DNA from 3 places in the Streptomyces sp. MS19 genome. Region 1 is predicted to be linked to each of the others. Evidence: riboswitches for the same ligand, from Rfam matches in the RefSeq annotation. Region 1 holds a riboswitch; each other region holds the start of a gene.
The links. Region 1 has a riboswitch for cobalamin ahead of ACL02R_RS17605 (fibronectin type III domain-containing protein). Riboswitches for the same ligand answer to the same signal wherever they lie in the genome.
Positions count from the first base shown of each region.

Region 2: it holds a riboswitch for cobalamin, as region 1 does, so the genes downstream of both, ACL02R_RS06635 (hypothetical protein) here and ACL02R_RS17605 (fibronectin type III domain-containing protein) in region 1, are expected to answer to the same signal.
Region 3: it holds a riboswitch for cobalamin, as region 1 does, so the genes downstream of both, ACL02R_RS21365 (ribonucleoside-diphosphate reductase subunit alpha) here and ACL02R_RS17605 (fibronectin type III domain-containing protein) in region 1, are expected to answer to the same signal.

Region 1 is NZ_JBJZOH010000016.1:106,319-116,778, forward strand. Features, by position in the region: gene ACL02R_RS17580 (TIM-barrel domain-containing protein) at 1-161, shown strand, start outside; gene ACL02R_RS17585 (PPC domain-containing DNA-binding protein) at 270-731, shown strand; gene ACL02R_RS17590 (class I SAM-dependent DNA methyltransferase) at 824-1,582, shown strand; gene ACL02R_RS17595 (MFS transporter) at 1,549-2,754, opposite strand; gene metE (5-methyltetrahydropteroyltriglutamate--homocysteine S-methyltransferase) at 2,903-5,227, opposite strand; cobalamin riboswitch at 5,418-5,565, opposite strand; cobalamin riboswitch at 5,806-5,935, shown strand; gene ACL02R_RS17605 (fibronectin type III domain-containing protein) at 6,044-9,961, shown strand; gene ACL02R_RS17610 (hypothetical protein) at 10,030-10,460, shown strand, end outside.
Region 2 is NZ_JBJZOH010000004.1:226,161-236,620, reverse strand. Features, by position in the region: gene ACL02R_RS06635 (hypothetical protein) at 1-984, opposite strand, end outside; cobalamin riboswitch at 1,135-1,255, opposite strand; gene ACL02R_RS06630 (glycoside hydrolase family 2 protein) at 1,389-3,206, opposite strand; gene ACL02R_RS06625 (carbohydrate ABC transporter permease) at 3,333-4,244, opposite strand; gene ACL02R_RS06620 (carbohydrate ABC transporter permease) at 4,247-5,182, opposite strand; gene ACL02R_RS06615 (extracellular solute-binding protein) at 5,204-6,574, opposite strand; gene ACL02R_RS06610 (LacI family DNA-binding transcriptional regulator) at 6,866-7,888, shown strand; gene ACL02R_RS06605 (histidine phosphatase family protein) at 7,901-8,461, opposite strand; gene ACL02R_RS06600 (acyltransferase family protein) at 8,649-9,929, shown strand; gene ACL02R_RS06595 (hypothetical protein) at 10,125-10,340, opposite strand; gene ACL02R_RS06590 (MFS transporter) at 10,340-10,460, opposite strand, start outside.
Region 3 is NZ_JBJZOH010000025.1:2,111-12,570, forward strand. Features, by position in the region: gene rsrA (mycothiol system anti-sigma-R factor) at 1-63, shown strand, start outside; gene ACL02R_RS21330 (tetratricopeptide repeat protein) at 335-1,330, shown strand; gene def (peptide deformylase) at 1,468-2,097, shown strand; gene ACL02R_RS21340 (D-Ala-D-Ala carboxypeptidase family metallohydrolase) at 2,256-2,990, shown strand; gene ACL02R_RS21345 (NADPH-dependent FMN reductase) at 3,105-3,689, shown strand; gene ACL02R_RS21350 (DHA2 family efflux MFS transporter permease subunit) at 3,686-5,179, shown strand; gene ACL02R_RS21355 (hypothetical protein) at 5,346-5,507, shown strand; gene ACL02R_RS21360 (ribonucleotide-diphosphate reductase subunit beta) at 5,601-6,659, opposite strand; gene ACL02R_RS21365 (ribonucleoside-diphosphate reductase subunit alpha) at 6,641-9,007, opposite strand; cobalamin riboswitch at 9,144-9,275, opposite strand; gene ACL02R_RS21370 (GNAT family N-acetyltransferase) at 9,301-9,843, opposite strand; gene ACL02R_RS21375 (DUF2079 domain-containing protein) at 9,911-10,460, opposite strand, start outside.

The DNA of each region.
Region 1 (10,460 bases):
GCACGGTGCGGCTGCCGCTGGGCCGCACGTGGACCGACGCGTGGACGGGCGAGACGCACGCGGGCGGCACGACACCGACGGCCGCCGCGCCGTTCGAGCGCATACCGGTGTTCATCACCGAGGGCGCGGACCTGCCGCTGCGCGCCCCCGCCGGGGACTGACGGGCCGGAGCCGGGCGGGCACGCCCGCCCGGCGGCGCCCGCCGTGCGCGCCGCCGGGGGCCGTCCTACCGTGGCGGGGACGACCAGGGCCGCGGAGGCGAGGACCGGATGCAGACCAGGAAGATCTTCGAGGCGAACGGGCTGCGGACGTACCTGCTCGTCCTGGCCGAGGGCGACGAGGCGTTCGCGGAGATCTCCGCGTTCGCCCGCGCCGAGCGCGTCACCGGCGCGGGCCTCACCGCCGTCGGGGCCTGCCGCGAGGCGACGCTCGGCTGGTTCGACCCGGAGGCCGCCGACTACCGCGCCACCTCGTTCACCGAGCAGATGGAGGTGCTCTCCCTGCTCGGCGACATCGCCCTCCAGGACGACCGGCCCGCGCTGCACGCCCACATCGTGCTCGGGCGCCGGGACTCCTCGGCCATCGGCGGCCACCTGCTGCGGGCCGTCGTCTTCCCGACGATGGAGGTCATCGTCACCGAGACCCCCACCCACCTGCGCAAACGCGTCGATCCCGAGACAGGGCTCGCGCTGATCGCCCCTCACGCATCCTCCGACGGCCCGGCCGACTGACCGGCACGGGCGGTGCCGGGAACTCCGCCGCCGCCCCGCCCGACCAGTGGAGTGTGCCGCCGCACGGCACGCCGCCACCGGGAGGGACGCCCATGGAAGACCACGGACCGGAGACCTACGGCGAGCTGAACGCCGACGTCTACGACGAGTGGCACACGCACGACCCGACCGAGGCCGTTGACTTCCTCGCGGACCTGATCGCCGACGGGCCGCCGGGCCCCGTCCTCGAACTCGCCGTCGGTACCGGCAGGGTGACGCTCCCGCTGGCCGCGCGCGGCGTGGACCTGCACGGCATCGACGCGTCCGAGGCGATGGTGGCGCGGATGCGCGCCAAGCCGGGTGGCGAGGAGATACCGGTCACCATCGGCGACATGGCGGACGTCGCCCCCGACAGCGGCGACCGGTTCGCCATGGTCTTCGTCGTCTTCTCGACCTTCTTCTTCCTGATGACGCAGGAGGAGCAGGTCCGCTGCTTCGCCAACGCCGCCGAACGGCTGGTGCCCGGCGGCCGGTTCGTGCTGGAGTGCCCGATGCCCGACGTCGCGCGGTACGGCAGGAACCAGGCCGTGGAGGCGCTTCAGGTCGGCCTCGGCCACGTACGGCTCATCGCCGTCCGGCACGACCCCGTGGAGCAGCGCTTCGAGGGGCAGCACGTGCTGATCAGCGCCGAGGGCTTCCGCCTGGCACCGGCGTTCATGCGCTACGCGTGGCCGAGCGAACTGGACCTGATGGCCCGCCTGGCGGGTCTGGAGCGCCGCGACCGGTGGGGCGGCTGGCGGCGCGAGCCGTTCCGCGCGGAGGGCATGTACGTGACCGTCTACGAGAAGCCCGCGCCGCCCCCGCCCTCCTGACCGCCCCGGCCGCGCAGCGCCGCGAGCACCAGCGGCGGCAGGACGAGGCACTGCGCGGCGACGGCCAGCCAGAACCCCGGGAGCGCGCCCGCCCGTTCGAACGCCCCGTACACCGCGCCACCGGCCACGCCGCTCAGCATCGCCCCCACCCCGACGGCGAGGCGCTGCTGTCCGAACGTCACCGCCGCCGACCGCCGCGACAGCGCGAGCGCCGCCAGGTCGTTCTTCAGGAACAGCACGGCCGTCCCCGCGCTCATCGCCAGGGCACCGGCCGCCACACCGGCCGCGTGCCCGGTGGCGCACGCGGCCGTCCCGGCGGCCATGCAGGAGAAGCCGGCCGCCATCGCCACCGTGTGCCGCGCCCGGCCGACCCACCCGGCCAGCAGCGGCTGGAGCACGGCGAGCCCCAGCGAGTACCCCATCATGATCACGCCGAAGACGGCCGTGGCCAGCCGCCCTTCCGTGAACAGCGCGAGGTACTGGTAGAACTGCATGTACAGGTAGTGGGTGAGCACGGTCACCGCGAACGGCACCCGCGCCAGCCCGCGCAGCACCCGCCGGAACGGTTCGACGGGCGCCCCGTCCGCACCCGGCCGTTCGGGGCGCAGCAGCAGGTGCCCCACCGCGAGCGCGGCGTACAGCCCGGTGGTGAGCGCGAACAGCGTCCCCGGGGCGTCGCGGAACAGCGCCCCGGCCACCGGGCCGCACGCGATGCCCAGGTTGCCCGCCGCGCTGCCCGCCGACACCAGGCGCGGCCGCTGCGCGGCGGACGCGGAGTGCACGAGGTAGGCGCGGTAGGCGGGGGAGTAGAGCGCGCCGGCGAGACAGCTCAGGAACAGCGCGGGCACCATCAGCACCGGCCGTCCCACCGCCGCCAGGTAGGTCACCGCGCCCGCGAGGTACAGGCAGGTGGCGAGCACGAGGGACCGCTTCAGCCCGGCCCGTTCGGCGAACGCGGCGGTGAACGGCGCGCTCGCGAACTGCGCCAGCGTCGCCGCGCCGAGGACGACGCCGACCGCCGCCATGCCGATGCCCAGGCGCTCCCGCAGCAGCACCGCCAGGTACGGGTAGACCGCGAACGTGCCGGTGTTCACGAGGAAGCCGCCCACGAGCAGCGCGATGTGCGGTCCCGTCAGCGCGGCCCGCGTCCCCGTGACGGTGCCCGCACTCATCCCGCCTCCGTTCGTCCCGCCCCCGGGAAGGGGAGTTCCGCCACCGCACCTGTCGCGCCGGGCGGGCGGAGAGTTCCCGGGTGCGACGGAACGGCGGTGGTGGCGCGCCGGGAACCGGACCCCGAGCAGTCCGGCCCCCGGCCGCCGGTCAGGCGCCGCGCCCCGGCAGTCCGGCGCGGACGGCGCGGGCGGCGGCGACCAGGTTCACCAGCGACGCGCGGGTCTCCGGCCAGTCACGCGTCTTCAGCCCGCAGTCCGGATTGACCCACAGGCGCTCCGCCGGGATCGCGGCCAGGCCCGCGCGCAGCAGCGCCGCCGCCTCCTCGACGCCGGGGACGCGCGGCGAGTGGATGTCGTACACGCCCGGCCCCGCCTCGCGCGGGTAGCCGTGCGAGGCCAGCTCGCGGGCCACCTGCATGTGGGAACGGGCGGCCTCCAGGCTGATGACGTCGGCGTCCAGGTCGTCGATGGCCCCCACGATGTCGCCGAACTCGGCGTAGCACATGTGCGTGTGGATCTGCGTGGCCGCCGCGACCCCCGAGGTGGCCAGGCGGAACGCCTCGGTGGCCCAGGCGAGGTACGCCGGGCGGTCGGCGGCGCGCAGCGGCAGCGTCTCGCGCAGCGCGGGCTCGTCCACCTGGATCACCGCCGCGCCGCCCGCCTCCAGGTCGGCCACCTCGTCCCGCAGCGCGAGGGCGACCTGCCGCGCGGTCTCGGCGAGCGGCTGGTCGTCGCGGACGAACGACCACGCCAGCATCGTCACGGGCCCGGTCAGCATCCCCTTGACCGGGCGGGCGGTGAGGGACTGCGCGTAGCGCGTCCAGCGGACGGTCATCGGCTCGGGCCGGGAGATGTCGCCCGCCAGGATCGGCGGGCGGACGTACCGGGTGCCGTACGACTGGACCCAGCCGTGGTCGGTGGCCAGGTAGCCGGTGAGCTGTTCGGCGAAGTACTGGACCATGTCGTTGCGTTCCGGCTCGCCGTGCACGAGGACGTCGAGCCCCGCCTCCTCCTGGAAGGCCAGCACGTCGCGGATCTCCGCCTCGACGCGCTCCTCGTACGCGGCGGTGCCGATCCGCCCGGCGCGCAGGTCGGCGCGGGCCGTGCGCAGGGCCGTGGTCTGGGGGAACGAGCCGATGGTCGTGGTCGGCAGCAGCGGCAGGCCGAGCGCGGCGCGCTGCGCGGCGGCCCGCTCGGCGTACGGCGCGGAGCGGCGCGCGTCCGCCTCGGTCACGGCGGCGGCACGGGCCCGTACCGCCGGGTCGCGCGTGAGGGGGGAGGTGGCGCGGGAGGCCAGGTCGGCGCGGTTGGCGGCCAGTTCGGCGGCGATGGCGTCCGTGCCGTGCGCCAGGGCGCGGGCGAGCGTGACGGTCTCGGCCGTCTTCTGCCGGGCGAACGCGAGCCAGCGCAGCAGCTGCGGGTCGATGGCGCGCTCGGCCGACGTGTCCAGCGGGACGTGCAGCAGGGAGCAGGAAGGGGCGACGTCCACGCGGTCGGCCAGGCCCAGGAGGGTGCCGAGCGTGGTGAGGGACTTCTCCAGGTCGTTGATCCAGATGTTGCGGCCGTCCACGACGCCCGCGACGAGGCGCTTGCCCGGCAGGCCGCCCGCGGCGGCGAGCGCCTCCAGGTTCGCGGCGGCCCGTCCGGTGAAGTCCAGTGCCAGGCCCTCGACGGGCGCCTTCGCGAGCACGGGCAGCGCCTCGCCGAGGCGGTCGAAGTAGGAGGCGACGAGCAGCTTCGGCCGGTCGGCGGCGCCGCCGAGCACCTGGTAGGCGCGGGCGGCGGCCGCCAGTTCGGCGGGCGTGCGGTCGGCGGCGAGCGCCGGCTCGTCCAGCTGCACCCACGCGGCGCCCGCCGCCCGCAGGTCGGCCAGCACCTCGGCGTAGACGGGCAGCAGCCGGTCCAGCAGGGACAGCGGCTCGAAGCCGTCGGCCACCCCGGGCGCGGGCTTGGCGAGCAGGAGGTACGTGACGGGGCCGACCAGCACGGGCCGGGCGGTGAGGCCCTGGGCGGAGGCTTCCTTCAGCTCGGCGACCTGCTTGGCGGAGTCGGCGGTGAACGCGGTGCCGGGGGCGAGTTCGGGGACGAGGTAGTGGTAGTTGGTGTCGAACCACTTGGTCATCTCCAGCGGCGCCACGTCCTGCGTGCCGCGCGCCATGGCGAAGTAGCCGTCCAGCGCGTCCGCCTCGAAGGCGGCGCGGTGGCGTTCGGGGATCGCGCCGACCATGACGGTGGTGTCGAGGACGTGGTCGTAGTACGAGAAGTCGCCGGTGGGCACCTCGTGGATGCCTGCGTCGGCGAGCTGCCGCCAGTTGGCACGGCGCAGTTCTCCGGCGGTGGCGCGGAGGGCCCCGGCGGTGACGCGGCCCTTCCAGTAGCCCTCGATCGCCTTCTTCAGTTCCCGGTTCTGCCCCTGCCTGGGGTAGCCGTGGACGGTGGCCTGCGGTGCCGCGGCTGCGGACTCGGATGTCACGGAACTCTCCTTCGCGAGTGTGTGTCCTGACCATCCCGGCGGGGGAGGGGCGCGAAGGGGTGACGACCTGGCGGCGACGGTGTACCGCGTGCCATCGCCGTGGCACGGCCGTCCGCCTGGTGTGCACGCCGACCCGCCCTCGGGGTCACCGGGATGTCCGCGCGCGGCGGGCCGCGCACGGGCAGCGGGCAGGTCTTCGGACTCACGGGCGCGTCCTCACGGGGAGGACACCTACTGGCCGTCGCTTCCCGGGCCCGCGGGGGCCCAGTGCTGTATGACGGCGGTCGTTCCCGTTCACCGCTGCGGGGCAGTCCCGGATTCCCACCGGGTTCCCTCTTGCGACGCGCCTGCCTGGCGGGCAGGGCGGACCAGCTGCTGCCGTCAGCCTAGAGGGCCGCCGGGGGCCGCGCACCACACCGCTCGCATCGCGGACACCGCCCGGCGCCAGGGCCGGTTGTCCTGCGAATCGGAGTGTGCCACAGTGACATCCGTTCGATTCGACGGTCGGTTGACGATCGGACCCGCGCAAGACAGCGCGCGGGACGGTCAGTTCACGGTCGCCCCCGGGCGCCGCCCGGCCATCGGAACGGACATGTGGTGCCATGCCGTGGGAGAAGCCGGTCGAATTCCGGCACTGTCCCGCAACCGTGGGCATCCCGCCGTCCCGGCGGGGTGCGAGTCGGATCGCCCTCGGCGCGGTGATGCTTCGTCGACATCCGTCGTGGACTGCGGACAGCGAAGACGCCCGGCCGCCCCCGCGCCGGATGCCTTCCCTCCTCCCCGGGACACGCGCGGCGCACTCGGGAGGGGACCCCCATGGACGGACCGGCCGCACGAAGACTCGACCGCGCCCCGGCGCGGCGACGGGCCCTCCCGGCCGTCCTCCTCCTGCTGCTGCTCGGCCTCCTCGCGCAGGCCGTCCCCGCCACGGCCGACACGGGCACCGCCGCCGAGTGCGCGCCCTCCGGCAGCGCCGGGCTCGTGATCGACTTCGGCACCGTCGCCGACCCCCTGGCCGGCGAACGCCCCGCCCCCGCCGTCACCTGGTCCTGCGCCGGCACCGCGGCCGGGGGCACCGGCCGGCCGCCCACCGGCGCCGAGATGTTCCCGCTGACCGGCCACACCGTGCGCTTCCACACCAACGGCCTCGTCTGCGCCATCGACGGCTACCCCGCCACCGGCTGCGGCGAGACCCGCCCGGACGGCACCACCCGCTACTGGTCCTACTGGGCGCACGACGCCTCCCGCGGCCCCGGCTGGGCCTACTCCGGCGTCGGCCCCGGCACCCGCCGCCTCGCCAACGGCTCGGTGGACGGCTGGCGTTACGTCGAGACGCGCGGCGCCGAGGCCCAGGCCCCGCAGCCCCGGCAGGCCCCCGACTGGGACGTCCTGTGCTGCCAGGCTCCGCCCGCGAGCGTCCCCGCCGCCCCCACGGACGTCCGCGCCACCGCCGGGATCGCCGCCGCCACCGTCACCTGGGAACCCCCGGCGGGCCCCGCGCCCGTGACGGGCTACTCCGTCGAGGCCGCACCCGGCGGCGCGCGCGTGGAGGTGCCCGGCGACACGACCACCGCCACCGTGCCCAGGCTCACCCCCGGCACCCCGTACACCTTCCGCGTCCGCGCCCAGAACGGCGCGGGCGAGTCCGCCGCTTCCGCCCCCAGCGACCCGGTCGTCCCCGCCGCGCCGGGCACGACCGCCCCCGCCGCCCCCGACCAGGTACGGGCGCGCGGCGGCGTCCGCGAGGCGACCGTCACCTGGCGCGCGCCGGGCGACGACGGCGGCGCGCCCGTCACCTCGTACACCGTCCGGGCCGACCCCGGCGGCGCCACCGCCACGGCCACCGGCACCACGGCCACCGTCACCGGCCTCGACCCGGCGGACGCGTACACCTTCACCGTCCTGGCGGTGAACGCCGCCGGGGCGTCCGCGCCCTCGGCGCCCTCCGCGCCCGTCGCCGTCACGGCGGCTGACCCCCGCCTCGTGCCCGGCCGGATCACCACCCTCGCCGGGACCGGCGCCCAGGACTTCTCCGGCGACGGCGGCCCGGCGGCCGACGCGGCGCTCAGCAACCCGTTCGGCGTCGCCACCGACGCCTCGGGCGACATCTGGATCGCCGACACCGGCAACCAGCGCGTCCGCCGCGTGGACGCCGCCACCGGCACCGTCACCACCGTCGCGGGCAACGGCACACGCGGCTACGGCGGCGACGGCGGCCCCGCCACCGACGCGTCCCTGCGCGACCCGAACGCCGTCGCGATCGGCCCCGACGGCGACCTGTGGATCGCCGACACCGGCAACCGCCGCGTCCGCCGCGTGGACGCCGCCACCGGCACCGTCACCACCGTCCTCGGCACCGGATCGCGCGGCGACACCGGCGACGGCGGCCCCGGCACCGAGGCCAGGATCGGCTCCCCCAGCGGCATCGCCGTCGCCCCGGACGGGACGGCGTACGTCAGCGACACCAACGCGTCGCGCGTCCGCGCCCTCGCGCCGGACACCGGCGTCGTCACCGCGTTCGCCGGTACGGGCCGCGCCGGGTTCTCCGGCGACGGCGGGCCCGCGACGGAGGCCGCGTTCTCGTTCAGCTCGGCCGCCGCACTGGCCGTCGACGCGTCGGGCGGCGTCCTCGTCACCGACCCGGGCAACCAGCGCGTCCGCCGCGTGGACACCGCCACCGGCACCGTCACCACCGTCGCGGGCGACGGCACCGCCGGGCACGGCGGCGACGGCGGCCCCGCCACGCGCGCACAACTCCTCTCGCCCGGCGGCGTGTCCGCCGGTCCCGGGGGCGAGCTGTACGTCTCGCAGCCGGGCGCCGTCCGCCGGATCGACCCGGACGGGACCATCACCACCGTCGCGGGCGACGGCACACCCGGGTACAGCGGCGACGGCCTCCCCGCCACGCGCGCCCGCGTCCAGGGCGGCTACGCCGTCGCGGCCGACCCCGCCGGGAACGTCCTCGTCGCCGAGGGCCAGCAGCACCGCGTCCGCCGCGTCACCGGCCCCGACGACGAGGCGCCGACCGTACGCCTCACCGCCGTCCCCGCGCCCCGCGGCACCGAACGCGACGCGACCGCCGAGTTCACCGTGGACGACCCGGCCGCCACCACCGCCTGCGCGCTCGACGGCGCCGAGCCCGCCCCGTGCACCTCGCCCTGGCGCGCCGAAGGCCTCGGCGACGGCACGCACACCCTCACCGTCACGGCCACCGACCCGGCGGGCAACTCCGGTACGGCGCGGGCCACCTGGGAGATCGTGCCCCTCACCGGCACCGACCCCGACGCCGCCGACGCCCTCGCCTGGCTCACCCGCGAACTCCAGCGCGGCGGCCACATCCTCGACCGCGCCGGTACGCCCGACCCGGGCCTGACCGCCGACGCGCTCCTCGCCCTCGCCGCGGCCGACCCGGCCGGCGCCACCGCGCAGCGCACCGCCGACACCCTCGCCGGGCACGCCGCCGACTACGTCACCCCCGCCCCCGGCACGCTGCTGTCGGGACCGCTCGCCAAGCTCACCCTCGTCCTCGCCGCCACCGGCCACGACATCCACGACACCGGCGGCCTCGACCTGGAGGCCGCGCTGCGCGGCCTCATGGTCACCTCGGGCCCCGACACCGGACGCTTCGCCGACCGCAACCCCGGCGGCCAGGACAGCGGCAACACGTTCGGCCAGTCCTTCGCCGTCCTCGCCCTCGCCCGCACCGGCGACGGCGTACCCGAGGCGGCCGTCGCCGACCTGACGGAACGCCAGTGCCCCTCAGGCGGCTTCCGCCTCACCCCCGGCACCGGCACCTGCACCGGCGACACTGACACCACCGCCCTGGCCGTCCAGGCCCTGCTGACCGTCCCGCGCACCGACGGCCTCGACCGCGTCCTCGGCCGCGCCGTCGGCTGGCTGCTCTCCCGCCAGGACACCGCCACCGGCGCGTTCGGCGGCACGGGACCCACCCGCGAACCCAACGCCAACTCCACCGGCCTCATCGCCCAGACCCTCGCCGCCACCGGACAGACCGACGCCGCCGCCCGCGCCGCCGACTGGCTGCGCACCCTCCAGCTGACCGGCGGCGACGACGCGGGCGCCCTCGCGTACAACCCCGAGGCGTACGACGACGGCCGCCGCTACGGGCTCGACGGCACCGTCCGCGACGAGTGGCGCCGCTCCACCACCCAGGCCGTCCTCGGTCTCGGCCTGCCCGCCATGGGCGCCATCGGCGTCGCGGAACCGCCGCCCGTCGAGCCGGTCGAGCCCGTCGATCCCGGCCCCGAGGACCCGGGCGACCCCGGCCCCGTCACCGAACCCGCCGTCACCGCCACACCCGCCGCCGTCAGGCCGGGCGAGACCGTGACCCTCGGCGGCGAGGGCTTCACCCCGGGCCGCCCGGTGGCCGCCGGACTCAGCGGCGCGGCCACGGCCCAGCTGCCGGACGGCACCGCCGACGAACGGGGCCGGGTGACGTTCACCTGGACCGTCCCCGCCGACGCCGCGCCCGGCACGGTCACCGCGGGACTGGTGGACCTCGCCAACGGCGCGGCGGCCTGGGCCGCGTTCGAGGTCGTCACCGACCCCGCCACGGGCGGCGGCGGTCCGCCCGGCGGCGCCCCGGGCGGCACCCTGCCCTCCACCGGCGCCGACCCCGCGCTCGTCCTGCTCCTGGCCGCCGCGCTCAGCGCCCTCGGCCTCCTCCTGCGCCGCTCCCGGCGGCGCGGGCCACCGGCCGCACGCACCCCCTGACCTTCCCCCGGCACACCCCCTGACACCCGGGTCACACCAGGCCCGGGACACCCATCACAGGAGAACACGTGTCCATACGTGCAGCGATTCGTCCGCGTAGATCCGTCTTCACGGCACTTGCCGCAGGTGTCGCGCTCGCCCTGTCCGTCCCGGTCGGCGCGGCGCACGCCGACCCGCCCACCGACGACCCCCAGACCGCCGCCGACTACGCCGCGGGCTGGCTCGCGGACCAGTTCGCGACCGACACGGACGGCGCGTACATCCCCCTCCCCGCGGGCGGGGCCAACGTCTCCGACACCGCGCAGTCCGCGCTCGCGCTCGCCGCCGCGGGGGCCGAGGAGGCCACCTTCGACGACGCCGTGGACTGGCTCACCGCCAACGCGGCGGACATCATCACCGTCGGCGGCGCCGACGACCCCGGCCGCATCGGCTACCTGCTGCTGCTCGCCGACGCGGCGGGCGAGGACCCCACCGACTTCGGCGGCGTGGACCTGCTCGA
Region 2 (10,460 bases), on a different contig from region 1:
GGCGGCGCGGCGCCTGCGGCGTGCGGTGACGATGCCGCCGGTGCCGAGGACGGCCAGCAGGGCGAGGACGCCGAGGGTGAGGGGTGACGGGCCGGAGGAGCCGTCGATCTCCGCTTCGGCGTAGGCGCTGTCCTCGCCGGCCCAGTCGGAGTCGCCGGCGGCTCCGGCGGCCTGCCCGGAGGCTGTGGCGGTTCCGGTCGCCGGTCCGCCGGTCGGCGTGGCATCGGGTGAGGGGGTGGGGCTTTCGTCCGGCGGGGTCTCGTCCGCCTCGTCCGGCTCGTCCGGCTCCTCGTCGGGGGCGGGCTCGGTGGCGGCCGGTTCGCCGGTGGGTGCCGTGCCGCCGCTGTCGCCGCCCGTGGCCGGTGTGTCCTGAACGGGTGGCTGCGGGGTGGGCGGTGCATCGGGTGCGCTGTTGCCGCTGCCCCCACTGCCACCGCCGCCGGGTGCGGGCGGTTCGGCGGGCGTGCCGACGCGCAGGGGTGCGACGCCGGGGGCGATCGACTCTCCTTCCGCCACGCCGAGCTGGAAGGACCAGCCGTCGATGCTGCCCTGCGGCGGCGTCCGGTTCACCGCGCCGCGCTGGCTGTAGCGCCACGGTCCGCCGTTCTCCGCGTGCCAGTAGGACCAGTACGCGGTGGTGGGCGGTGTGTCGGCGCACGGCTCGCGGTCCACGCCGGGACGCCCGTTGATCCGGCAGACGAACGAGTCGCCCCAGCGGGCGGTGCCCGCCACGTCGAAGCCCGCGTTGCGCAGCGCCGCCAGGCCGTCGCGCTGGCTGCCGGGCGCGCAGCGGACGACGCGGCCACCGCCGAGCTCGCGGAAGTCCACGACGACGCTGACGCCGGAGTCGTCCGGGCAGAACCCGGGCGTCCCGGCCGCCGCCGGACGTGCCGCGAGCGCGCTCCCGGCCGCGGCGGGCCACAACAGGTGGAGCACCGCGACGAGCAGGCCGGTGACGGCTGCTCTGACGGTGGGGCGGGACATCGCGTGCCTTTCCCGTTGGGCAGCCGGAACCGGCCCACCGGGGTTCCCGGCACGGCGGCCCCTGACGCGCGTTCGTACGGCTGGTACGAGGCGGCAGGGGCCGGGGGGCCGGGACGGCTGAGGGCTCCACGCTGCAAACCATGACAGTGAGAGAAGTCCGCGTCGCACGGTGAGCGTTCCGGCTCACGGCACCCTCGCGGGAGCCGCTCACGGTTGCAGGTCAGCGCCGGATTCCCACCGGCTTCCCTCCGCCGTACACGCATTCAGTTGTGGGGCGCCCGCCCGGACACACGGGCGAACTGCGCACAAGGATACGGCCGTCCGCGCCGCCCCGGCCAGGGCACCACCCGCGCGGGCCCCGCCCCAGCGGGTGGGACGGGGCCGGAACGGGGCGGCGGGGGACGTCAGTCGGTCTCGATGGCAGCCGGGCGGAGCTGGGCCTCACGCACCCGCGCCACGTCCAGCTTCTCGCTGCGGTCGAAGCGGTAGACGCCGTTCTGCTCCTGGAAGACGTCGGTGAGCTGCGTGTAGCAGTAGCCGAACATGTCCGGGTCGTCGAGCAGCACGCCGGTGAGGCCCGCGAAACGGGTCTGGAACTCCTCCTCGTCGCGCGGCCGGTCGCCGTAGCCCCAGGACTCGGTGCGGTCGTCGCCCGCCGCGTCGGCGGCGGCCTCGGGGTCCCACCAGATGCCGCCGAACTCGCTGACGAAGTACGGCTGGCCGCGGTAGGGCAGCGAGTACGCGGCGCCGTCCGCGTACGCGTTGGCGAAGGGCTTCCCGTCGGCGAGGCCCGAGACGGCCTCGGCGAACCGGCCGGGGTCCTGCTCGTAGTTGTGCGAGTCCCAGATGTCCGTCTCGATGACGCGGTGGGCGTAGCCGGAGGCGTCGATCACGGGCCGGGTGGTGTCCATGGCCTTGGTGGCGAGGAACATGCCGCGGGTCACGGCGTCGAGCTGCGTGATGCGGTCGTGCAGCTTCTGGTAGGTCTCGTTGAGCGGGCACCAGCCGATGATCGAGGGGTGCGAGTAGTCGCGCTCGATCGCCTCCAGCCACTGCGCCGGGTACGAGGCGTCGGGCTGCTGGTTGTCGCCGGAGGAGCCGCCCACCTCTGCGCCCCAGTCGCCGAACTCGCCCCAGACCAGGTAGCCGAGGCGGTCGGCGTGGTACAGGAAGCGCTCCTCGAAGACCTTCTGGTGCAGGCGCGCGCCGTTGAAGCCGGCCGCCATCGACAGTTCGATGTCGCGGACGAGCGCCTCGTCGCTCGGCGCGGTCATCAGCCCGTCGGGGTACCAGCCCTGGTCGAGCACGAGGCGCTGGAAGACGGCGCGGCCGTTCAGCGTGACCGCCTTGCCGCGGATGCCGACGGCGCGGAGCCCGGCGTAGCTGTCGACGGTGTCGAGTTCGGTGCCCTCGGCGTCCAGCAGGGTCAGCCGCAGGCCGTAGAGGTGCGGGTCCTCAGGGCTCCACTCGCGGCGGCGCTCCTCGGACACGGGCAGGTACAGGCGGGGCGCCAGGTCCAGGTCCGCGCGGGCCTCGGCGCGCGCCACCTCGCCGTTCTCGTCCGACAGGACGGCCACCACGCGGTGCCCGGGGCGGTTGCCCGACAGCGGCAGCTCCAGGTGGAACGCGGAACCCGCCAGGTCGGGCGTGATCCGGGGGCGGCGCAGGTGCACGTCGGCGACCGGCTCCAGCCACACCGTCTGCCATATGCCGGTGGTGCGCGTGTAGTTGCAGTCGTGGTTGGCGTACTTCAGGGCCTGCTTGCCGCGCGCCTGCGGGCCGGACTTCGGGTCGCGGGCGCGGACGGTGATGACGGCCTCCTCGCCGGGCCCGGCGACGCCGGAGAGGTCGGCGGTGAAGGACGTGAAGCCGCCGCGGTGGCGGACGACCTCGGTCCCGTTGACCCACACCGTCGCGTCGTGGTCGACGGCGCCGAAGTGCAGCAGCACGCGGCGGCCGGTCCACTCGGCGGGCAGGACGAGGGAGCGCCGGTACCAGACGGCCTCCAGGAAGTCGGTGTCGCCGATGCCGGACAGCTCCGACTCCGGGGCGAACGGGACGGTGATCGTGCCGGTCAGCTCGCGGTCGAGCAGTCCGCGTTCCAGGCCGCTGTCGCCCCTGTCGGTCTCGAACTGCCAGGTGCCGTTGAGGTTGAGCCAGTCACGGCGGGCGAACTGCGGGCGCGGGTACTCCGGACGCGGCACGGCGGTGGGAGTGGGCACGGGTGCTCCTTGCGGGATGGTGCGGAGGGTGGCGCGCGGAAGGGCGCAGCCCTATCGCACCACGGATTTACATCGATGTACAAGCCCATTCCGGCGGCCCTTGAGGGCCGCCGGAAGCGGGTCGCGTCAGGCTCCGCCGAGGCCGGTCGTGGCCACCGAGCGGACGATCCGGCGCTGGAAGAGCAGGAAGACGACGATCAGCGGCAGCGCGGCGAGCAGGGCCGAGGCCATGGACTGCGCGTACTGGATGCCGTAGGTGTCCTTCACCGTCGCGAGGCCGACCGGCAGCGTCATCAGGTCGGGGTCGTTGGTGACGATGAACGGCCACATGAAGTTGTTCCAGGCGCCGATGAACACGAAGATCGACACCGCCGCCACGATCGGCCGCGACAGCGGCAGCACGATCGACCAGAAGACCCGCAGGTCGGAGGCGCCGTCGATCCGGGCGGCCTCCTCCAGCTCCCGCGGGATGCCGTCGAAGAACCGCTTGAGGATGAACACCATCATCGGGGCGACCACCTGCGGCAGCACGACCGCCGCGTAGGTGTCGACCAGGTTGAGCGTCAGCATCTCCTGGAACAGCGGGATGATCAGCAGCTGCGGCGGCACCATGATCGACGCGACGGTGACCGCGAGCAGCGCGCGCCGCCCCTTGAAGGTGCCGCGCGAGAAGCCGTAGGCGGCCAGCGTGGACACGACGATGGTCAGCGCCGTCACCAGGACGGCGATCAGGATGCTGTTGAACGCCCAGGTCGTGAGGTTGCCGCGCTCGAATATCTGCTGGTACGCGTCCAGGGTCAGCGCGCCCTTGAACGGCCACAGGCCCGGCGAGGCCGCGTCCTCCTCCGTCTGGAAGGAACTGGCGACGGCCCAGGCGAACGGCGCGAGCCACACGACGGCCGCCACGAGGAGCGCGCCGCCGGCGAGGACGCGCGGCAGGCGTCCCGCGCCCAGCATCATCGGCGATCCGGAGCGTTCCCTGGCGCCCCGGGCGCCCCGGGCGCCGCTGCGCCGCGGAGAGGTTGCGGTAGCTGACATGGTCAGTCCTCCTGGCGGAAGAAGCGGAGCTGCGCGAGGGACACGATGATCACGATCGCGAAGAACACATAGGAGATGGCGGAGGCGTAGCCCAGCCGGTAGCCGGTGAAGCCGACGTCGTAGACGTATTCGAGGACCGGCCGGGTCGATCCGTTCGGCCCGCCCTTGGTCAGGATGTAGATCTGGTCGAAGACCTTGAGCGAGGCGAGGATCTGGAGCATGCCCACCAGCGCGGTGGTGCGGCGCAGCTGGGGCAGGGTGATGGACCACAGCCTGCGCCAGGCGCCCGCGCCGTCCAGGGAGGACGCCTCGTACAGCGTCTCGGGCAGTGCCTGGAGGGCGGACAGGTAGAGCAGGAAGTTGAATCCGGCCGTCCACCAGACGGTCAGGGCGGCGATGGCCCACATGGCGACGTTCTCGTCGGACAGCCAGCCGACGGGGCCGATGCCGGCCTTGTCCAGCACCTGGTTGGCGAGGCCGAGGTCGGGCTGGTAGATCCAGGACCAGATCATGGTCACGACGGTGACCGGCATCAGGTACGGCGCGAAGAAGGCCAGCCGCCACACCCACTGCCCGGCCAGCCCGGTGTGCACGAGCAGCGCCATCACCAGGGCGACGAGCACCAGCGGGATGCTGGACGCGACGGTGAAGAAGAGGGTGTTGCCGAGGCTGCTCCAGACGTCGGGGTCGCTGAGCGCCTCGGTGTAGTTGTCCAGGCCGACGAACGAGGTGTCGCGCAGGGCGAGCGACTTGTCCGTCAGGCTCATCCAGACGCCCTGGACGATCGGCCAGACCATGAAGGCGGCGAAGACCAGCAGGAAGGGCAGGACGAACGGCCAGCCCCTGCCGCGGCGGGGACGCCGGGCGGGGCCGCCGCCGCGCGCGGGGCCGCCTGCCGCGGGGGGTGGCGCGGTGTCCAGGGAAGCAGTGGTACTCATGTCGAACGCTCCTTCGCGCGGTCAGGCCACCGGGTCGGGCTGGTCGAGCAGGGTGGCGCACTCGCGGACCATCTGCTCGACCGCGCCCTCGGGTGAGGTGTTGCCGAGCAGCGCCGACTGGAGCGGCTGGCTCATGCGGTTCTGGAAGTTGGAGCCCGCTCCGGCGAACCAGTTGGGCGGGTCGAAGACGGCGATCTCGCCCGCGGCGGCGTAGGACGACTGGATGCCGAGGCCGGCGTACTCCGGGTCGCTCACGATGGGCTGGTACGCGGGTATGTGGCCCGCCTGGGCCCACGTCATGCTGCGCTTCAGGATGGACGCCACGTAACGGTGGGCCTGCCGCCGCCGCCCGGCGTCGGGGCTGTCCTGGTGCGGGAGGACGAAGCTGTGCGCGTCGGCGTAGACGGCGGGGTGCTCGAAGACCTGGAGGAACGGCGCGGCGCCGAGGTTGACGCCCGAGCCCTCCAGGGTCGGCAGCTCCCACTCGCCGAGCATGATCATGCCGGCCCGGCCGCCCATGAAGGCGGCCATCGCGCCGTTGTAGTCGAGGTTGCCCGGGTTGGGGCTGCCGCCGAACAGGCGGGTCATGAACTCGACGACCCGCAGCGCCGCGTCCTCGTCGATCTGCGGCGTCCCGCCCTCGGGGAGGGTGAACTCGGCGCCGGTCTGGGCGTAGAGCCCGAGGAACTGCCGCCAGTTCTGCGCGGTGTCGTTGACGTGCCCGAAGACGATGCCGGGCCCGCCGGTCAGTTCGGCGAGCGCCTCACCGGCCGCGATCACCGCGTCGGGTGAGCCCATGGGGGCGAGGGCGCCGGAGGAGTCGAGGAGCCCGGCGCGGTCGGCGAGGTCCTGGTCGTAGAAGACGATGAACGGGTGGGTGTCGAGCGGGACGGCCCACAGCTTGTCGCCGTCCTTCACGCGGCTCCACACGGCGTCGGTGAAGTCGGCCTCGGTGACGCCGAACTCGGCGAGCAGGTCGAGGTCGAAGGGGTCCACGAGCCCGCCGGGCGCGTATCCGGCGAGGCGCGAGAGGTGGCAGATGGCGACGTCGGGGGCCCGGCCGCCGGCGGCCGACATGGCGAGCTTCGTGTAGTAGGACGGGCCCCACTCCAGGGTGGTCCGGTCGATGTCGAAGCCGTTCCTCCCCCGGGACACGGCGTCGACCATGTCGTCCATGAGCATGCCGTCACCGCCGGAGAACGGGTCCCAGACCTTGAGGGCGTTGGGGCCCGACGAGGCGGCGGGCGAGGCGCAGGCGGCGAGCGGGCCGCCCGCGAGCAGGGCGGCGGTCCCGGCGAGGCCGAGCCGCAGGAAGCCGCGCCGGCCAGGACCCGCGGCGCTTCCCTGGCCGGGCGCGGACGGTCCGCCCGGCGCGGACGATGGGTGGTTCATCAGTGACCTTTCGACATGGGCCCGGTGGCGGGAGGGACGCCACGGCGGACCGGAGTCGGAACAGCCGGTCACGGGCGTCGTCGCCTGCCGGGGCCACGAACCCCGGTGCATCCGCACCGGTCGCCGGTGCGGGTGCACCGTTTTTACATCGATGTACAACATCTGTAAAGACTTCTGCCCCCTCGGGATCGCGAGCACGACGGAGCGGTACGGCAGGCGGACCGGACGTGACGATTCCGCCGCCGGCGGGCCGCGTAGGATGCGGGACGCGCCCAGTTCAGGGGAGGTGACGTGGCGAGACCGAGGATCAAGGACGTCGCGCGGCGGGCGGGGGTGTCGGAGAAGACCGTCTCCAACGTGATCAACGACTACGCGCACGTCTCCGAGAAGACACGGAGCGTGGTGCGCGAGGCGATAGCCGAGCTGGGCTACCGGGTCAACCTGGCCGGGCGCCACCTGCGGCGCGGCCGGACCGGCATCATCGCGCTCGTCGTGCCGGAGCTGACCATCCCGTACTTCGCGGAGCTGGCCACCCAGGTCATCCGCGAGGCGGAACGGCGCTCCCTCACCGTGCTCGTGCACCAGTCGAAGGGCAGCCACGAGCACGAGCTGGCCGCGCTCGACGGCTTCGGCTTCGACTTCACGGACGGCCTGATCCTCTCGCCGCTCGCCCTGACCACCCAGGACATCGCCGAGCGCACCGGCACGCTCCCGACCGTGCTGCTCGGCGAGTACCTGGAGGAGGGCGCCGACCACGTGGCGATCGACAACGGACTGGCCGCCCGCGAGGCGACGGAGCACCTCCTGGCCCTCGGCCGCCGCAGCATCCTGGCGCTCGGCGGCCGCGACGCGCCCGGCACGGGCACCGCCGAGGCGCGCACCCGCGGCTTCCGGGCCGCGCTGGAGGCGGCGGACATCCCCTACGACCCGGCCGACGTGCTGCCGGTGCCCGAGTACCGCATCGGCGACGGCCTCACGGCGCTGCGGGCCGTCCTGGCGGCGGGGCGGCGGCCGGACGCGGTGCTCTGCTACAACGACCTGCTGGCCCTGGGCGCGCTGCGGGCGCTGCACGAGGCGGGTCTGCGGGTTCCGGCGGACGTGGCGGTGATCGGTTTCGACGACGTGGAGGCGGGCCGGTTCAGCGTGCCGAGCCTGACGACGGTCGCGCCCGACAAGGCGGCGGTGGCCCGTACCGCCGTGGAGCTGCTGGTGCGACGCATCGAGGGCGGTTCCCGGGACGACGGGCCGCGCAACGTGGTGGTGCCCCACCGGCTGCTGGTCCGGGAGAGCGCGGGCCCGGCGCCAGGACGGTGACGGCGGTGCCCGTCAGCCGATGCGCAGGCTCCAGCGGCCCCGGCCGCCGCTGAGGCTGACGACCGACAGCGGGTGCACCTCGGTGCGCCAGTACGACTGCGGCGGGGCGCCGAGGGCGTAGAGCATCGCCGCGCGGATGACGGAGGACTCGGTGACGGCGACGACGTGCCCGTCGTGGTCCACCGGCCGGGTGTCGAGCCAGCCGCCGATGCGGGAGACGAACGCGAGCAGCGCCTCGCCGCCGTGCGGGGCGGAGCGCGGGTCGGCGAACCAGGCGTCCACGGCGGCGGGTTCGCGTTCGCTCGCCTCGCGCAGGGTGAGGCCCCGCCAGCGGCCCATGTCGCAGTCGCGGAGCGCTGGCTGGGCGAGGGGGGCGAGTCCGAGTGCCTCGCCGGTCTGGCGGCTGGCGGGGGTCGGCGAGCAGTAGCGCAGTTCGGCGGCGGTGAGGGGGATCAGGGCGGGGATGGCGCGTTCGAGGGTCCCCCAGGCCGCGATGTCCAGCGGGCGGTCGTCGCCGAACCGGGTGTCGAGGAGGGGTGTGCTGCGGGCAGCGGCGACGAGCGTGACCAGCATGGCTCGGATCGTACGAGCATTCGATGAAGGTGACTACCGCGCGGACGTAAAACCCGCGTACGTTCCCGTGTGCCCCGGCTGACCTGCGGTGACGCGGCCGGTGGTGTTTCCCGCCACCCGTCCGGGGCCGGTGCGGTGGCCGCGCGCTGCGGGGCGCGGTGCACTGGAGCGGGTGACCGGAGGCGCCGTGACGACTGGCAGGGGCCGCAACGGACCGGCCGATCTGCTGCGTGTGACCGCCATCGGCGCGGTGGTGGTCGGGCACTGGCTGCTGACGGACGTGACGTACTACGACGGTCCCCTCTCTGGCCGCGACGCGCTGCGGTACGTGGACTGGGCGCCGTGGGTGACGCTTGTCCTCCAGGTGATGCCGGTCTTCTTCGTGGTGGGCGGGTACGCGAACGCCGCGTCCTGGTCGGTGCGCCGGGAGCGCGGCGAGCGGGGTACGGGGTGGGTGCGCGTGCTGGGCCTGCTCTTCCCGGCGGCGGTGTACGTGGGGGTGGCGACGGCGGTCGTGTGGGGGGTGGTGCTCTCCGGGGTGGCGCGGCGTGAGGAACTGCGGGAGGCGGGGTGGTTTGTCGCGCTGCACCTGTGGTTCCTGCCGGTGTACCTGGTGCTGATCACGCTCACCCCGGCGCTGTACGCGCTGCACCTGCGGTGGGGGCTGTGGCTCCCCGCCGGGATCGCCGTGGTCGCCGCCGTGGTGGACACGCTGTCGCTCGGCGCCGGTGTGCCGGGGGTCGATGCTGCCAACTACCTGCTGGTGTGGGGCGTGATGTACCTGTGGGGCTTCTCCTGGTACAGCGGATCCCTGGTGCGGCCGCGCATACGATGCGCCGCGCTGGGGGCGGGAGGGGCCGTCCTGCTGGCTGCCCTGCTGGTGTGGGGGCCGTTCCCCGTGGCGATGATCGGTGCCGGCACGCGGGTGGGGAACACTTCCCCGCCGACCGTCGCCCTGCTGGCCTTCGCCGCCGCCCAGACGGGGCTGCTGCTGACGGCCGGTCCGCTGCTGGACCGCTTCCTGGCCAGGCCCGCGCGGTGGCGCCGCGTCTCGCGCGCGAACACGGGGGTGCTGACGGTCTATCTCTGGCACATGGTGCCCGTGATCGCCGTCGCGGTGGCGCTCTACCCGACCGGCATCGCGCCGCAGCCGACGATCGGGTCGGGCGCCTGGCTGGCGCTGCGCGTGCCATGGGTCGCCCTGCTCGCCGTACTGCTCGTGCCGCTGGTGCTCCTGATGCTGTGGGCGCAGCGCCCGCTGCGCCGCCTGCCCCCGGGGATCGGCTACCCCCGGCGCTGGTCACCCGTCCTGCTCGGCGTGGGCACGCTCGCCTGCGCCGTGGCGCTGGCGCGCTTCGCCGCTGCGGGCTTCGCACCCGGCGGTCGCCTCGCGTGGCCCGTGCTGCTCGTCCTCGCGGCCGGGCTGGCACTCGTGCTGTTCTCCGGGCGGGAGACGGCGCCCGCCTGACGCCGCCGCTGCCGCTGCCCGTGAAGTTTCTCGTGCTGCCCCGCCGGAGTGATGGCCCGGGGGCGCCAAGGCCGGGGGTGTCCGCCGGAGACGCTGAGGAAAGGCCCGGCCACCCGGTCCGCACGGCGTGTGCTGCCTGGGCACGGCACCCGAGCCGGGACCGGCGCCGTCAACCACCTCGGAAAGGGTTCCCCGTCACCGGCCGGGGCCGCTCGCCGCCGCGCGGTCCCGCCAGGCCGGGACGAGGGCCGGGAGCATCAGGAGCGCGGTGAGGACGAACGCCCGGGAGTGGCCGGTCACGTCGGCCACCGCGCCGAAGCCGGCCGCGCCGACACCCATGCCCCCGTCGTAGGCGATGTTCCACAGGGCGGTCACCGTGCCGTACCCGGACAGCGCGACCCGGGCGTACATCAGTGTGAGGGTCGCGCTCTGGGTGATGCCGAAGCCGGCCCCGGCACGAGCAGCCCGGCGGCGCCGTGCCGGTCGGCGCGCCTCCCGGCGACCCAGCGGGCGGCGGTCGCGGCGGCGGGC
Region 3 (10,460 bases), on a different contig from region 1:
GACCTCATCCGCGGCGGCGACGCCCCGGTCCCCGGTCCCGCCGGGCACCGCGCGCCGTCCTGAGCCCGCGCCTCCTGTCCCCGCGCCGCCGACACGCCCGGGACCACCGCCCGGTCACCCGAACGGCCCCGCACCGTCCTCCGTACGCCCGGCGCGCCACCGTCGCACGCCGGGCGTCCGTGTGCCCCACCCCCGCGCCCCCGCCGTCTCGCGCGCGCCCTCCGGCTGACCCATGCTGTGAGCAGGAGCCGGTTCGCCCATGGTTGGATGCCATCGGGTCAGGACAGGAGAACGGTGAAGTGCACGCATCGAGGCGGGAATCAGGCAGGGGCACGTGAGGATCTTCGGCAGGGTCAGGCAGCGGCCGTCCAGTGACTGGCGGCTCGCCACCGACCGGGCTTTCACCCTCATCGACGACGGCCGCTACGAGGACGCGGACGCGCTGCTGACGCGCGCCGCCGACCTGGAGCCCTGGCTGTCCGAGTCCTGGTTCAACCTCGCGCTGCTGCACAAGTTCCGCCACGACTGGGAGCAGGCCAGGTCCGCGGGGCTGCGCGCCGTGGCGCTGCTGGAGAAGGACAGCGGCGCCCCCGACTGGTGGAACGTCGGCATCGCCGCGACCGCGCTCCAGGACTGGCCGCTGGCCCGCCGCGCCTGGCAGGCGTACGGCCTGGCCGTCCCCGGCGAGGCGTCGGCGACCGGTGAGCCGCTGGGCATGGACCTGGGCGGCGCGGCCGTGCGGCTGTCGCCCGAGGGCGAGGCCGAGGTCGTCTGGGGCCGCCGCCTCGACCCGGCCCGCATCGAACTGCTGAACATCCCGCTGCCCTCGTCCGGCCGCCGCTGGGGCGAGGTGGTGCTGCACGACGGCGTCCCGCGCGGCGAGCGGACCATGACCGGCGTCACCGGCGGCAGGTCCGTCTACCCGGTCTTCGACGAGATCGAGCTGTGGGCGCCCTCGGCCGTGCCGACCTGGGTGGTGCTCATCGAGGCCGCCGCCGAGTCCGACCGCGACGCGCTGGAGCGCCTCGCCGCCGACGCGGGCTACGCGGCGGAGGACTGGTCGTCGTCCGTCCGCCTGCTGTGCCGGGCGTGTTCGGAGAGCCGGATGCCCAGCGAGCAGGGCGACGGCATGGCGCAGCACGACCCGCACGACCACAGCCTCCCGGGCCGTCCGGGACCGCTGGGGCACACGGGCGCGGGTGCCCTGTGGTCGCCCGAGCGCGAGTGCGGCATCGCGGCGCCGGGCGCGCTGGTGCGCGGCCTGCTCGACGGCTGGGTCGCGGACAGCCCGGACAGCCGCGAATGGCGCGACCTCGAAGAGGTGTGCTGACCCCGCCGCCGCTCCCGTCGCGCGTCCCGCGCCCGTCCGCCGGACCCGTCACCCGGGCCCCGGGCGCGCCGTAAGCTGTACGGATGAACGGCCGGGCGCGGCCGACCCAGGACACGGAAGAACAGACGGCGGAGACGATGGCGCAGCACGACACCGATGAGCCGGCCGGCGACGAGTTCGCCGACGACACCCAGGACTGCGAGGAGCGGGAACGGGCCCACCGCGAGCGCGGCACCGCGCGGCCCATCACGGTCGTCGGGCATCCGATGCTGCACCGGGAGTGCCGGGCGGTCACCGACTTCGGCGACGACCTCGCGGCCCTGGTGGACGACATGTTCGCCAGCCAGCGCGCGGCCGAGGGCGTGGGGCTCGCGGCCAACCAGATCGGCGTCGATCTGAAGGTGTTCGTGTACGACTGCGCCGACGACAAGGGTGTCCGGCACGTCGGCGTCGTCTGCAACCCGGTCCTCGACGAGCTGCCCGCCGACCGGCGCGTCCTCGACGACAGCGACGAGGGCTGCCTGTCGGTGCCGACCGCCTACGCCGAACTGCCCCGGCCCGACTACGCGGTGGTGCGCGGCCAGGACGCGTCGGGCAAGCCGATCGCCGTGCGCGGTACGGGCTACTTCGCCCGCTGCCTCCAGCACGAGACGGATCACCTGCACGGGCGGCTCTACATCGACCGCCTGTCCAAGCGGGACCGCAAGCGCGCGCTCAAGATGATGGACGAGGGGACGCCGAAGTACGAGACGGTGCCCAACGACTGACGGGCCGACGGCCGGCGCGGGCGCGCGCACCCCGCGCGCCCGCCCGCGTCAGCCGTCGAACTCCTGTGTGGTTGACGCGCGTTGACCCGATGGGTCACGCTCGGGGGAGCACGGTTCCACCCTTCTTCCCCACGGCACGCTCCCGTCCAGGAGGCGAAATGTTCAGACGAGTGGTCCGCTGTCTCCTCAGCTTTGTCATGCTCGCATCACTCGCAGTGGTGGGTAACGTCGTCATGGCCGGCACCGCGCAGGCCGACGGCTGCTACACCTGGGGCCGCACCCTCAAGCAGGGCGCGACCGGCGCGGACGTCCGCCAGCTCCAGATCCGCGTCTCCGGCTACCCGGCGTACGGCGCGGTCCTCGCGCTCGACGGCTCCTACGGCCCGGCCACCGCCGCGGCCGTGACCCGCTTCCAGCGGGCGTACGGCCTCTCCGCCGACGGCGTGGCCGGCCCGCAGACCTTCACCAAGATCTACCAGCTCCAGGACAACGACTGCACCCCGGTCCACTTCACCTACGGCGAGCTGAACCGCTGCAACACCACCTGGTCCGGCGGCGCCGTCAGCGCGGCCACCGCCCGCGCCAACGCGCTGGTGAACATGTGGAAGCTGGAGGCCCTGCGCCACGCCCTCGGCGACCGGCCGATCAACACCAGCAGCGGCTTCCGCTCCACCGCCTGCAACAACGCGGCGGGCGGCTCCGCGTCGAGCCGCCACCTCTACGGCGACGCCATCGACCTCACCGGCTCGCCGACGTTCTGCCAGATCGTCCAGCGGGCGCGCTACCACGGGTTCAACGAGATCCTGGGCCCCGGCTACCCGGACCACAACGACCACGCGCACCTCGCGAACCGCTCCAGCCGCTTCTGGTCGGCGCCCAGCTGCGGCATCTGAGCGCGTCCCCGTTTGACATCAAGTCCACTTGAAGTCCGACGATCCTCGTGTCAGCTTCCGACACCGCGCCCGGCGGAGCACGCCGGGCGCGGTGCCCAGCAGAGGGGATCGCCCATGTCATCCGGAACGCAGTCATCCGGAACGCGCCGCCTGCGCGTCGCCGTCATCGTCGGGAGCGTGCGGGAGGGCCGCTTCGGCACCACCGTCGCCCGCTGGTTCGGTGACCTCGCGGCCGGACACGGCGGGATCGAGGTGGACGTCGTCGACCTCGCCGACACGCCCCTGGCCCTGACCATGGACGGCACGGGCCACGAGGAGCTGGGCGAACGGCTCGCCGCCGCCGACGCGTTCGTCGTCGTCACGCCCGAGTACAACCACAGCTTCCCGGCCGGGCTGAAGAACATGATCGACTGGTTCAACCACGAGTGGCACGCCAAGCCGGTCGGCTTCGTGTCGTACGGCGGCCTCGCGGGCGGCCTGCGCGCCGTCGAGCAGCTCCGCGTCGTCTTCGCCGAGCTGCACGCCGTCACGATCCGCGCGACGGTCAGCTTCCACGGCGTCTGGGGTCACTTCGACGACGCGGGCGCCCTCACCGAGCCCAAGGCCGCCACCGAGGCGGCGACCGCCCTGCTGGACCAGCTCGCGTGGTGGGCCCACGCGCTGCGCGAGGCCAGGGTGGCCAGCCCGTACGTGTCATGAGCCGCCCGTCCATATCGCCCGGGGCGACGGCCACCGTCGTCGTCCTCGGCTCGATGATGACGGTGCTCGACACGACGGTGGTCAATGTCGCGCTGACCCGGCTCGCCCACGAGTTCGACGCCTCCCTCACCACCCTCCAGTGGGTCGCCACCGGCTACACGCTGGCCCTCGCGACGGTCATCCCCCTCACCGCGTGGGCCATCGGCCGGATCGGCACGAAGCGGCTCTACATGCTGTCCATCGGCCTGTTCACCCTCGGCTCGGCGCTGGCCGGGCTCGCGTGGAGCACCGAGTCGCTGATCGCGTTCCGCGTCCTCCAGGGCCTGGGCGGCGGCATGGTGATGCCCGTGGGCATGACGATCATGGTCCGCGCCGCGAGTCCCGACCGGCTCGGCCGCATGATGACCCTCATGGGCCTGCCGGTCCTCATCGGGCCGCTCGCCGGGCCGCCGCTGGGCGGCTGGCTGGTGGACGACGTGTCCTGGCGGTGGATCTTCTTCCTCAACGTGCCCATCGGCGCCCTGGCCCTGCTCTTCGCCGGACGCCTCTTCCCCCGCGAGGACCCGCGGGGCGGCGCGCGCCTGGACGTCCCGGGACTGCTGGCGCTCTCGCCCGGCCTCGCGCTGCTGATCTACGGCCTGGCCACCGGCGGCGAACGCGGCGACTTCACCGAGCCGGGCGCCCTGCTGCCCTCGGCGGCGGGCGTCCTGCTGGTGGCCGCCTTCGCCGGCAGGGCGCTGACGGCACGCCACCCGCTGCTCGACCTGCGCATCCTGCGGCGCCGCACCGCCGGTTCCGGGGTGGCCGCCCTCGGCTTCTACACGGCGGCCTACTTCGGGTCGATGCTGCTGCCGCCGCTGTACTACCAGGTGGCGCGCGGGGAGTCCGCCACCTCCGCGGGCCTCCTGGGCATCCCGCAGGCGCTGGCCACCGGACTGACGATGCAGGTCAGCGGCCGTCTGCTCGACCGGGTCGCCCCGGGGCGCATCGTGCTCTCCGGCATGGCGACGGCACTGCTCGGCTTCACCGGTTTCGCCACGCAGGTCGGCGCGGACACCCCGTACTGGCGGCTGATCCTGCCGATGGTGGTGATGGGCGTGGGGGTCGGCTCGACCATGATGCCGATCATGACGGCGGTCAACCGCGGGGTGCCGCCCGGTGAGGTCCCGGTCGTCAGCACCCTCCTCGGCATCGTCCCTCAGATCGGCAGTTCGATCGGCGCCGCGCTGGTCTCCGTCGTCCTGGCCCAGAACATGGCGGACTCCCTGCCGGACGGCACCGACACCCTGGGCGCCGTCCAGGGGGCGGGCCAGGACGTGCGGGAGGCCATCGGTCCGGCGCTGGCCGACGCGTTCCAGCACACCTATGTCTGGCCGATCGCGCTGATGGCGCTGGCCGTGCTGCCCGCGCTGCTGCTGCCCCGCACCCGGCCGCGGCCGGGTACGCCCCCGGCCACCGAGCGGCGGGAACCGGTGGAGGCGGCCCGTTGAGCCCGGCCGTGGCGCGGTCCGCAGGAGCGCGTGGCGATGCCGTGCGCGTCCCCGGACCGCGCCACGCGTTCCACCGTGCGTCCACGGCTGGTTAACCTCGGTGACCGTCCGGCCAACCCGGCCGGGCGGAACGGGACTTGTGCCCGCACTTCCACGAGGAGGAACGATGCACGACGCCGGCGCGTGGGCATTCCTGATCGGCGGCACGATGCTGCTGCTGGCAAGCCTGTTCGGCCGCGGCCGGGAGACGGGCCGCAGGCGGCTGTTACGCGCGGCGGTCGGCCTGTGCGGGATCGCCGCGGGCGGTCTGCGCCTCATGACCGGCTGACGGCGCATGACCGGCTGACGGGCGTACGGAACGGCGCCGCCCGCCCCCGGCGCGGTGCCGGGAGCGGGCGGGGACGGCGGGCGTGGACCGCCGTCAGAACTCGTCGTCGAACGCGACGTTCCCCTCGACGGCCACCTGGTAGGCGGACGGACGCCGCTCGAAGAAGTTGGTCAGCTCCTGGACGTCCTGCAACTCCATGAAGGCGAACGGGTTCTCCGACCCGTACAGCGGCTTCAGCCCGAGCCGCACGAGCCGCTGGTCGGCGACGCACTCCAGGTACTCGCGCATCGACTCGGTGTTCATCCCGGCCAGGCCGTCGCCGCACAGGTCGCGGGCGAACTGCAACTCGGCCGCCACCGCCTCGCGCAGCATCTCGGTGACCTCGCGCTCCATCTCCTCGTCGAAGAGGTCGGGCTCCTCCTGGCGGACGGTGTCCACCACGGCGAACGCGAAGTCCATGTGGCAGCTCTCGTCCCGGAACACCCAGTTGGTGCCGGTCGCCAGGCCGTGCAGCAGCCCGCGCGACCTGAACCAGTAGACGTACGCGAAGGCGCCGTAGAAGAACAGCCCCTCGATGCACGCGGCGAAGCAGATCAGGTTCAGCAGGAACCGGCGCCGGTCGGCCTTCGACTCCAGCTGCCTGATGTCCTCGACGGAGTCCATCCACTTGAAGCAGAACTGCGCCTTCTCGCGGATGGACGGGATGTTCTCCACCGCCGCGAACGCCTCGGCGCGGTCGTCCGGGTCGGGCAGGTAGGTGTCCAGCAGCGTCAGGTAGAACTGGACGTGCACGGCCTCCTCGAACAGCTGCCGCGACAGGTACAGCCGCGCCTCCGGCGAGTTGATGTGCTTGTACAGCGTCAGCACCAGGTTGTTCGCCACGATCGAGTCGCCGGTCGCGAAGAACGCCACCAGCCGCCCGATCAGGTGCTGCTCGCCGGGCGAGAGCTTCGCCAGGTCGGCCACGTCCGAGTGGAGATCGACCTCCTCGACCGTCCAGGTGTTCTTGATGGCGTCCCGGTAGCGCTCGTAGAACGCCGGGTAGCGCATCGGGCGCAGCGTCAGCTCGAAGCCGGGATCGAGCAGGTTCTTGACCGCCGCGTCGGACGCGGCGCGGGGGTCGGGGACGGTGGTCACTGGCAGGCCTCGCAGGACTCGGGGTTCTCCAGGGAGCAGGCGACGGCCTGCTCGTCCGGGGGGACCGCGGCGGGTGTGGGGACGGTGGCGACGGTGGCGGCGCGCGCGGACCTGGCGATCCGCGTCGCGGGGCGCGAGCGCAGGTAGTAGGTGGTCTTCAGGCCGCGCTTCCAGGCGTACGCGTACATCGAGCTGAGCTTCCCGATGGTCGGCGCGGCCATGAAGAGGTTGAGCGACTGGCTCTGGTCGAGGTAGGGGGTCCGCGCGGCGGCCATGTCGATCAGCGCGCGCTGCGGCAGCTCCCAGGCGGTGCGGTACAGCTCGCGCAGCTCGGCGGGCAGGCCCGGCAGGTCGGCGACCGAGCCGTTCGCCTCGCGCAGGGCGGCGCGCGTGGTCTCGTCCCACAGCCCGAGCCGTTTCAGCTCGGCGACCAGGTACGAGTTCACCTGGAGGAACTCGCCGCTCAGCGTCTCGCGCTTGAACAGGTTGGACACCTGCGGCTCGATGCACTCGTACACGCCCGCGATCGAGGCGATCGTCGCGGTCGGCGCGATGGCGAGGAGCAGCGAGTTGCGCATCCCGGTGCGGGCGATGCGGGCGCGCAGCGCCTCCCAGCGCTCGGGCCAGGCGGGCGCGGCGTCGGCGTAGTGGTCCGGGTGGAGGACGCCGTCGGCGGTGCGGGTGTCGGCCCAGCCGCGGTGCGGCCCGTGCCGCTCGGCGAGGGCGGCGGACGTCTCGTAGGCGGCCAGCATGATCCGCTCGCTGATCCGGGTGGACAGCTCGCGCGCGGCGGGGGAGTCGAAGGGCAGGCCGAGCCGGAAGAAGACGTCCTGGAGGCCCATCACGCCGAGGGCCACCGGGCGCCAGCGGGAGTTGGAGGTGGCGGCCTGGCCGGTCGGGTAGAAGTTCAGGTCCACGACGCGGTCGAGGAACGTGACGGCGGTGCGCACCGTCGCGTCAAGACGCTCCCAGTCCACACGTCCGTCGGCGCCGAGGTGGGCGGCGAGGTTGACCGAGCCGAGGTTGCACACGGCGGTCTCGCCGTCGTCGGTGACCTCCAGGATCTCGGTGCAGAGGTTCGAGGAGTGGACGACGGCGCCGGGGCGCGCGGTCTGGTTGGCCGTGCGGTTGGCGGCGTCCTTGAAGGTCATCCAGCCGTTGCCGGTCTGCGCGAGGGTCCGCATCATGCGGGAGTACAGCTGGCGGGCGGGGACGGTCCGCAGGGCGAGCCCCTCCGCCTCGGCGCGCCGGTAGGCGGCGTCGAAGTCGCCGCCCCACAGGTCCACGAGGTGCGGCACGTCGGCGGGGGAGAACAGCGACCAGTCGCCGTCCGCCTCCACGCGGCGCATGAACTCGTCCGGGATCCAGTGGGCGAGGTTCAGGTTGTGGGTGCGGCGGGCCTCCTCGCCCGTGTTGTCCCGCAGTTCGAGGAACTCCTCGATGTCCGCGTGCCATGTCTCCAGGTAGACGCAGGCCGCGCCCTTGCGCCGCCCGCCCTGGTTGACCGCCGCGACGGACGCGTCCAGCGTGCGCAGGAACGGCACGATCCCGTTCGACTTGCCGTTGGTCCCCCGGATCAGCGAACCGCGGGCGCGCACCCGCGAGTACGGCAGGCCGATGCCCCCGGCGTGCTTGGAGAGACGGGCGATCTGGTGGTAGCGGTCGTAGATGGAGTCCAGCTCGTCCAGCGGCGAGTCCAGCAGGTAGCAGGACGACATCTGCGGGTGGCTGGTCCCGGAGTTGAACAGCGTGGGCGACGAGGGCAGGTACGCCAGCGAGCTGGTCAGCCGGTACAGCTCGGCGACCTCGGCCAGCGCGCGCGGCGACTCGTCCTCGGCCAGGCCGCAGGCGACGCGCAGCAGGAAGTGCTGCGCGGTCTCGATGACGCGCCGGGTGAGGGGATGGCGCAGGACGTACCGCGACTCCACGGTCCGCAGCCCGAAGTACTCGAAACGGTCGTCGGCGCCGTCGGCGACCGCCCGGTCCACGAGCGCGTCGAGCTCCGCCGCGTGGCGCGCGACGAAGGAGGCGGTGCGGTCCGAGATCAGACCCTCGCGGTGACCGACCGTGATCGACGCGGAGAAGGAGACGGCGCCCTGCCCCGCCGCCTCGTCGCGGACCGCCAGGGTCAGCAGCCGGGCCGCGAGTTTCGAGTACGCGGGTTCCTCGGCGATCAGCGCGGCCGCGGCGTCGATGGCGAGCGCGCGCAGTTCCTCGGGTCCCGCGCCGGGGTGCCTGCCCCTGCGGACGGCGGCGGCGACCCGGGCGGGGTCGGTCGCGGGAAGGTCGGCGGCCAGCTCGCCCAGGACGCGCGTCAGCGCGTCTGAGGCCGGCTCCGCGGGGGCGACGGGTGCAGTGGTCACTGTGACGTGATCTCCCTCGAATCGCAGCGGATCTGAGGGGCGTTCGCGGGCGGGACCACCGGTCGCCTGCGGGCATGCGTGTAGTGGGGCAAACACATGCCGCACGCGTCCGCCGGCCCAACCCACGAGGCCCGGACGTGTTCGTGGAACTGCCGGCAGGTGCTCGGACTCGTGACGCGCGGCGAGGCGCGGCGCATCACACACCGTTGCGGGACAGCTCCGGATTCCCACCGGATTCCCCTGCGGCGACAGCGAGATGAGCATACATCTTGTGTCGCGTGCGACGGAGTCCCCTATATGTTGTGGTCGTCACGCGAGAGGTCGGGCAGCTCGTGTGCGAACGCGTGAAGCCGCACACCGGGCACCGGTTCCCAGTCGAGATCCGGCGCCCTGTCGAAGCCGAGCCGCCTGTACAGCCGGTGTGCAGTGTGCATCTGCGACTGACTCGACAGCACGACACGCCGCGCGCCGACCTCCCCCGCCCGGCGCAGGCACTCCCGGACGAGCGCCTCGCCCACGCCGCGCCCCCGCGCCCGCGGGTCCACCGCCAGCATGCGGAACTCGGCCTCGCCTGGGCCCGCCAGATCGGCGAACTCGCCGCCCCTGCCGACGAACGTGACGCTCCCGGCGATCCGCCCCGCGCCCCCGTCCCCGGCCGACTCCACGGCCACCAGCACGTCCGCGTGCGCCGCCCGCCGCACCGCGTCCCGAAGCTCCGCGAAGTACGGGTCGTCCGCGCCCTGGAGCAGCAGTCCGCCCTCCAGGTACACCCGCGCCGTGAGTTCCCCCGCGGCGTCCAGCTCGTCGTTCCGCGCTTCCCTGATCACGATGTCCATGAACACAGTGTGACCGAGGGGTCTGACAACCGGCCACGGCCGCCCCACCCTCCCGGGCGTGCTCAGCTCAGCGCAGCCGCAGCACCCAGTACCCCGCCTCCTGCGCGACCACCTCGTACACCCCGTCGGGGTTCATCCGGTGCGCGTAGAGCGTCAGTTCCTCGGCCGTCTGCGCCGGGTCCCAGTAGGCGATGTACTCGGGCGCGGGCCCGTCCGTGTTCCCGATCCAGAAGACGCGGCAGCGCGCCGTCAGATGCGCTGTCGGCCGCACGTTGGCCGCCACCTCCGCGCCGTCCGGGATCACCGACAGCACCCGTTCCCCGGCCTCGGCCAGATGGCCCGGCCGGTAGGTCGCGGTGTGGGTGAGTCCGGCGACGGGCAGGGCCGTGCTGAGCGCCAGCGCGGCGGCCAGCACGCCCATCGGCAGCCGTTCCGCGTACGCCCGCAGCCACGGCCGCCGTTCGCCCGCCCGCGTACGCGCCACCGCGTCCACGAGCGCGAGCGCCACCACCGGCATCAGCACCGCGCTGTAGTGCCAGTCGGTGCCCCAGTAGTGCGGGTCGTCCGAGACGAAGCGCCAGCCCAGCGTGGGCAGCAGGACGAGCAGCAGCGGGGAG